3 regions of the Rugamonas sp. FW305-51 genome follow, and region 1 is predicted to be linked to each of the others. Evidence: predicted binding sites of a transcription regulator. Region 1 holds the regulator's gene; each other region holds the start of a gene.
The links. The regulator sigma-54, encoded in region 1, starts transcription at its own class of promoters, with help from an activator protein. The targets are predictions, from matches to a motif close to TGGCANGNAANCTGCTTT.

Region 2: a site for sigma-54 is predicted at 1,060-1,077, ahead of AC3WOS_RS14530 (CmpA/NrtA family ABC transporter substrate-binding protein). Genes of this name have one in related genera too.
Region 3: a site for sigma-54 is predicted at 1,007-1,024, ahead of glnA (type I glutamate--ammonia ligase). Genes of this name have one in related genera too.

Annotation. Positions count from the first base shown of each region.
Region 1 covers NZ_JBYSZG010000041.1:23,090-25,355, reverse strand. Annotated here, with positions in the region: gene lptB (LPS export ABC transporter ATP-binding protein) at 1-247, shown strand, start outside; gene AC3WOS_RS22465 (RNA polymerase factor sigma-54) at 265-1,740, shown strand; gene hpf (ribosome hibernation-promoting factor, HPF/YfiA family) at 1,815-2,171, shown strand.
Region 2 covers NZ_JBYSZG010000018.1:79,703-81,968, forward strand. Annotated here, with positions in the region: gene AC3WOS_RS14525 (LysR family transcriptional regulator) at 1-920, shown strand, start outside; gene AC3WOS_RS14530 (CmpA/NrtA family ABC transporter substrate-binding protein) at 1,132-2,266, shown strand, end outside.
Region 3 covers NZ_JBYSZG010000054.1:17,627-19,892, reverse strand. Annotated here, with positions in the region: gene glnA (type I glutamate--ammonia ligase) at 1-905, opposite strand, end outside; gene AC3WOS_RS25000 (rhodanese-like domain-containing protein) at 1,278-1,736, shown strand; gene AC3WOS_RS24995 (TAXI family TRAP transporter solute-binding subunit) at 1,747-2,266, opposite strand, start outside.

The DNA.
Region 1 (2,266 bases):
GCTCGACGAACCATTCGCCGGGGTCGACCCGATCGCCGTCATTGAGATCCAGCGCATCGTGCGCTTCCTCAAGGAACGCGGCATCGGCGTGCTGATCACCGATCACAATGTGCGCGAGACGCTGGGCATCTGCGACCGCGCGTATATCATCAACCAGGGCACGGTATTGGCGTCAGGCCGGCCAGACGACATCATCGCCAACGAATCGGTGCGTCGCGTGTATCTGGGTGAACACTTCCGTATGTAAGGTATGTAAGTAAAGCCATGAAACAGTCATTGCAACTGCGCACTTCGCAGCACCTCGCGCTGACCCCGCAACTGCAGCAATCGATACGCCTGCTGCAGTTGTCCACGCTGGAGTTGCACCAGGAATTGGAACAGCTGCTGACCGACAATCCGCTGCTGGAGCGGCTCGACGATCCGCTCGACCATTCCGTGCGGCTGCTGGCCGACGGCGCCATCAGCCAGCAAAGCGCGCCGGCCGAGGCGCCGCCCGAAGGCCCGCCCGGCCAGCAGCAGGATGCGCCCGCGCCGGCCGAGGCCGAGCCGTTCGAGGGCGCCGACGGCGACGCCGCGCCCGAGGGCGACATGGACTGGAGCGACGCCGGGCGCAGCAAGACGCCCGACGACGAGGACTCCCGGCCCCAGCTCGAAGCAAACCACTGCACCCTGCGCGAACACCTGATGGAGCAGATGCGGGTGACGGTGCTGGAAATGCGCGACCGGGCGCTGGTGGAAATCATCATCGACGCGCTCGACGAAAACGGCTACCTGGAAGAACCGCTGGAAGAAATCCTGGCCCGCCTGCCGGCAGAACTGGACATCGAGCCCGAGGAGCTGCAGACGGCCTTGTCGTTATTGCAAAGTTTCGACCCCGTGGGCGTGGGCGCCCGCAACGCCTCCGAGTGCCTGGCGCTGCAGATCAAGCGCATGCCGCACGTGCCGCTGGTGACGCGCCGCATGGCGCTGGCCATCGTGGAACAGCACCTGGCCTGGTTCGCCCAGCGCGACTTCAACAAGCTCAAGAAGGCCATGCAGTGCGACGACGAGGACTTGCGCGAAGCGCAGGCCGTGATCCGCCAGTGCAATCCGCACCCGGGCGCCGCGTTTGCCTCGGACGTGTCGGACTACGTGGTGCCGGACGTGATCGTCAAGAAGGCCCGCAACGGCTGGCAGGTCACCTTGAACAACGACGTCATGCCGCGCCTGCGGGTCAACGCCATGTACGCCAACCTGCTCAAGCAGGGCAAGGGCGAGGGCGCCATGGGGGCCCAGCTGCAGGAAGCGAAATGGCTGATCAAGAACATGCGCCAGCGCTTCGACACCATCCTGCGCGTGGCGCAAGCCATAGTGGAACGGCAAAAGAATTTTTTCTCGCACGGCGCCGTTGCCATGAGGCCCCTTGTGTTGCGTGAAATTGCTGATACACTGGGACTACACGAGAGTACTATTTCTCGGGTAACAACTCAGAAGTATATGCTGACCCCGCATGGCATGTTTGAGTTGAAATATTTCTTTGGCAGCCATGTCGCCACCGAAGCGGGGGGAGAAGCATCATCGACGGCGATACGTGCACTGATCGTGCAATTGACAGGAGCAGAAGACCCTAAAAATCCTTTATCCGACAGTAAGATTGCGGACATGCTGGGAGAACAAGGCATGGTGATTGCGCGACGAACTGTTGCCAAATATCGCGAAGCATTAAAGATCCCGCCAGTCAGTCTCCGCAAGTCTTTGTAGTTATCTGGTTCCTGCGCGCCCGGCCTGAAAGGGCAGCGCACTGACCGTAAGCGACATCATCTTTAGGAGTGTGTATGAATCTCACCATCAGTGGACATCATCTCGAAGTGACCCCAGCCATTCGCGAATATGTGCAGAACAAGCTGGAGCGCATCAAACGCCACTTCGATCAAGTGATTGATATTGCTGTCATCCTGACCGTAGATAACCTCACCGAGAAAGAGAAGCGCCAGAAGGCAGAGATCAATTTGCGCATGTCCGGCAAGACCGTGTATGTGGAGAGCCTGTCGCAAGACCTGTACGCCGCCATCGACACCCTGATCGACAAGCTTGATCGTCAGGTCATGAAATACAAATCCAAAGTTCAGGAACACGGCCACGATGCGATCAAGCATCTGCCGGACACCTTCGAACCCGCCGCCACCGCATAAGACGGTCCCGGCTTGAGAAAACAAAGGGCGCATCTGGCGCCCTTTTTTGCGGCCCTACGTCGCGTACTTTTCGTCTAAACCGTATAAATGGTATA
Region 2 (2,266 bases), on a different contig from region 1:
GTGTCATCTCCCTCTTCATCGCCGTGGTGCGGGCCAGGAGCTTCAGCCACGCGGCGCAGGACGCCGGCCTCACGCCGCAGGCCGTCAGCAAGGCCGTGCGCCAGCTCGAGCAGCACCTGGGCGTGCGCCTGTTCCACCGCACCACGCGCAGCCTGAGCCTGACGGAGGAGGGCGCACGCCTGTACGAGCTGGCCAGCCCCGGCCTGCGCCTGCTGGACGAGGCGCTGGACCAGGTCCGCAACAGCCGGCAGGATGTCGATGGCCTGATCCGCGTGGCCGCGCCCACCTCGATCGGCAGCATGGTGCTGGCGCCGTTGCTGGCCCAGTTCCAGCAGCGCTACCCGCGCGTGCATTTCGACCTGCTGCTGGAAGACCAGTTCACGGACCTGGTGCAGGCCAGGATCGACGTCGGCATCCGCGCCGGCAGCCCGCCGGAACGTAACCTGGTGGCGCGCCGGCTGGGGGCGGTCCATCTGCTGATGTGCGCCGCGCCGCGCTACCTTGAGCAGCATGGCGCGCCCCGCCATGCCGACGACTTGCGCCAGCACCGCTGCACCGGCTACCGCCAGGCCAACACGGGCCGCATGATGCCGTGGGAGCTGCACGGCGACGGCGGCACGGTCTACCTGGACGTGCCGGCCGTGGCCAGCTTCAACACGGTGGAGAGCGAACTGGCGGCCGTGCGGGCCGGCGTGGGCATCGGCCAGATGCCGGCCTACCTGGCGCAGCACGAGCTGGCCAGCGGCGCGCTGGTGCATGTGCTGCCGCAACTGGATACGTCCAACGCCGGCGTGTTCATGTACTACCAGCAGCGCACCCAGATGCCGCTGCGGGTGCGCCACTTCATCGACTTCCTGTCCAGCGCCGCGCCGCCATTCTTCGCGCCGCCGCAGCCCAAGCCCGGCCGTCGCCGCCGCTGACGGCGGCCTGCGCCCGGCGCCGGTTGCTGTCGCGCGTTCCTTTTTGGTGCGCCGCACAATATCAGTGCCGCGCCGTCCATCGTGGCGCGGGCGCGCACCGCCGCGGCCCGCGTTTGTCTCCGGTTTGTGCGCTTTTCGCTGGCACAGCACTTGCTGATATCCCATGCAGGGCGGCCAGCCGGCCGGCCCATGGACCAGGCATGAGGATACGATGACTAGCGATACCCGCATCAAGCTGACCCGACGTAATCTGCTCAAGGCTGGCGTTGCGGCCACGGCCCTGAGCGGCCTGTCCACCCGCGGCGTGTGGGCCGCCGGTTCCGACAAGCCGGAAAAGGAAGAAGTGAAGGTCGGTTTCATTCCGCTCACCGACTGCGCTTCGGTGGTGATGGCGTCCGTGCTGGGCTTCGACAAGAAGTACGGCATCAAGATTGTGCTGAGCAAGGAGTCGTCCTGGCCCGGCGTGCGCGACAAGCTGGTGAACGGCGAACTGGACGCGGCCCATGTGCTGTATGGCCTGATCTACGGCGTGCAGCTGGGCGCGGGCGGCCCGAAGAAGGACATGGCGGTGCTGATGAACCTGAACCACAACGGCCAGGCCATCACGCTGTCGAAGAAGGTGGCCGACAAGGGCGGTGTGGACGGCCCCTCGCTGGCCAAGCTGATGCGCAGCGATCCGCGCGAATATTCGTTCGCCCAGACCTTCCCCACCGGCACCCACGCCATGTGGCTGTACTACTGGCTGGCCGCGCACGGCATCAATCCGATGAAGGACGCCAAGGTGATCACCGTGCCGCCGCCGCAGATGGTGGCCAATATGCGGATCGGGAACATGGACGGCTTTTGCGTGGGCGAGCCGTGGAACCACCGCGCCATTGCCGACGGCGTGGGCATCACGGCCATCACCACCCAGGACATCTGGCGCGACCATCCGGAAAAGGTGCTGGGCACCAGCGCCGAATGGGTGGCCAAGCACCCCAACACGGCGCGCGCGCTGACGGCGGCCGTGCTCGACGCCGGACGCTGGATCGACGCGTCGCTGTCGAACAAGCAGAAGATGGCCGAAACCATCGCCGACAAATCCTACGTCAACACCTCGGTTGACGTGATCAACCAGCGCATCCTGGGCCGCTATCAGAATGGCCTGGGCAAGACCTGGGACGATCCGAATTACATGAAGTTCTTCAACGACGGCAGCGTGAACTTCCCCTACCTGTCGGACGGCATGTGGTTCCTCACGCAGCAGAAGCGCTGGGGCCTGCTCAAGGGCGAACCCGATTACCTGGCCGTGGCCAACCAGGTCAGCCGCATCGACGTCTACAAGGATGCCGCCGCCATGGCCAAGG
Region 3 (2,266 bases), on a different contig from region 1:
CCGATGTAGTACAGCGCGGTGTCGGACAGGCCGGCATAGCCGTCGCCGGCGAACAGGTTCTTGCCGTCTTTCCAGATCGACTGGTGCACGTGCATGCCCGAGCCGTTGTCGCCCACGATAGGCTTAGGCATGAAGGTGGCGGTCTTGCCGTAGCTGTGGGCCACGTTCCATACCACGTACTTCAGGTTCTGGGTCCAGTCGGCGCGCTCGACCAGGGTCGAGAACTTGGTGCCGATTTCGTTCTGGCCGGCGCCGGCCACTTCGTGGTGGTGCACTTCGACCGGGATGCCCATCGATTCGAGGATCAGGCACATTTCCGAACGCATGTCCTGGAAGCTGTCGACCGGTGGCACTGGGAAGTAGCCGCCCTTGACCGCTGGACGGTGGCCGCTGTTGCCGCCTTCGATTTCCTTGTCGGTGCTCCACGATGCTTCGTCGGAATCGATCTTGACGAAGCAGCCGGACATGTCGATCTTCCAGCGCACGCTGTCGAAGATGAAGAATTCTGGCTCGGGACCGAAGTAGGCGGTGTCGCCCAGGCCCGACGATTTCAGGTAGGCTTCAGCGCGCTTGGCGATGGAGCGTGGGTCACGGTCGTAGCCCTTGCCGTCCGACGGTTCGATCACGTCGCACTGCATGAACAGGGTGGTTTCTTCCATGAACGGGTCGATGTTGGCCGTGTTAGGGTCCGGCAGCAGAATCATGTCGGACGCTTCGATGCCCTTCCAGCCGGCGATCGAGGAACCGTCAAACGCGTGGCCGGACTCGAACTTGTCCATGTCGAAGTGCGACACAGGCACGGTCACGTGCTGTTCTTTACCACGGGTATCGGCAAAACGAAAATCAACGAACTTGACTTCGTTGTCTTTTACCATTTTCAAGACTTCTGCGGCTGTCATTGCCATGCGTATCTCCTAAAGGGAATGTGTGGGTGAGCCGACCAACTGTGCGTGCGCGGATGCTCTGCGCGTCCCCGTGTAAGTGCGACCGAAACTCATCACGGGTTTAAGCACTATCCGTGCCAGCTCAAAAATCATAACCATCTGCCAGAACCAACTTGGAACTTGCCGGCAAATGATTCTAAAATCGTTCGGCCAGCCAAATCAGTCCGGTTTGCGCTAGCGCAAGACTGCTCCATTATGGTGCGATTTTGCGAAATTGCACCGATTTTGTGCATTTTTGAAAAAACAGGAAAAAATGCCTTCTTTTGGTGCGTGCGCGCAGCACGGACGGTCAGGGCATCTATAATAAACTTAATATCCTTTCTGGAACATGACATGAGCGAAGTAGATGCAATCCTGGCCCTGGCCCGCGCCCGCAGCAAGGACTGGCCCTATGCCGGCGCCGTCAACCCGCAGGAAGCGTGGGAACTGTTGCAGGCCGATCCCCGCATCAAGCTGATCGACGTGCGCACCAATGCCGAGCGTGACTGGGTGGGCCGGGTGGCGATCCCGGAGACCCAACATGGTGCGGTCCAGTGGTCCACCTATCCGGGCGGCGTGGCCAACCATGAGTTCATCGAACAGCTGAACGGCCAGGCCCGCAAGGACCAGGTACTGTTGTTTTTATGCCGCTCCGGCGTCCGTTCGCGCCACGCGGCCAAGCTGGCCACCGAGCATGGTTATCAGCATTGCTACGACGTGCTGGAAGGCTTCGAAGGCGACAAGGACGACGCCGGCCACCGCAAGAACATCAACGGCTGGTGCCGGGCCGGCCTGCCGTGGCTGGGCGCCTGACCCCGCTTTTCTAGACCGGCACGGTCGCCGGCGCCACCGGCGCCGCCTCGCTCAGCAGGCCAAGCACCCGTTCGCGCACGAAGTTGATATGGCTGCGCAAACCGTACAAGCCATCCGCAAACGATAGCGGGATGGAAATCTGGTTCACCATTTCCTCGATTTCATTGAGCCGCACCAGCTGGGCCGCGTAGATTTCCATGCGCTGCGCGCCCAGCACCTGGGCTTCCTCCAGCGCCTGTTCCACCGTGCGCAGCTGGCCATACCAGCGGTACACGCGCGAGCGGATGCGCCACACGTACAGCGGCGGCACCACCTTCGACAGCGGCAGGATCAGCGCGCCCAGGCCCAGCACCAGCACCCACATGCGGTCGAAGAAGTTGGCCAGCCAGAAGCTCATGTAGCGCTGCAGGAACGGCGGCCCGTCCTTGTAGAACTTGGCCGCCTCCGGCGCGACATGGATTTCCGTGTAGCGGGCGGACGGGAACTGGCCCTGCTGCTGGAACCAGCCGGCGCCGCTGTGGATGGAGGCG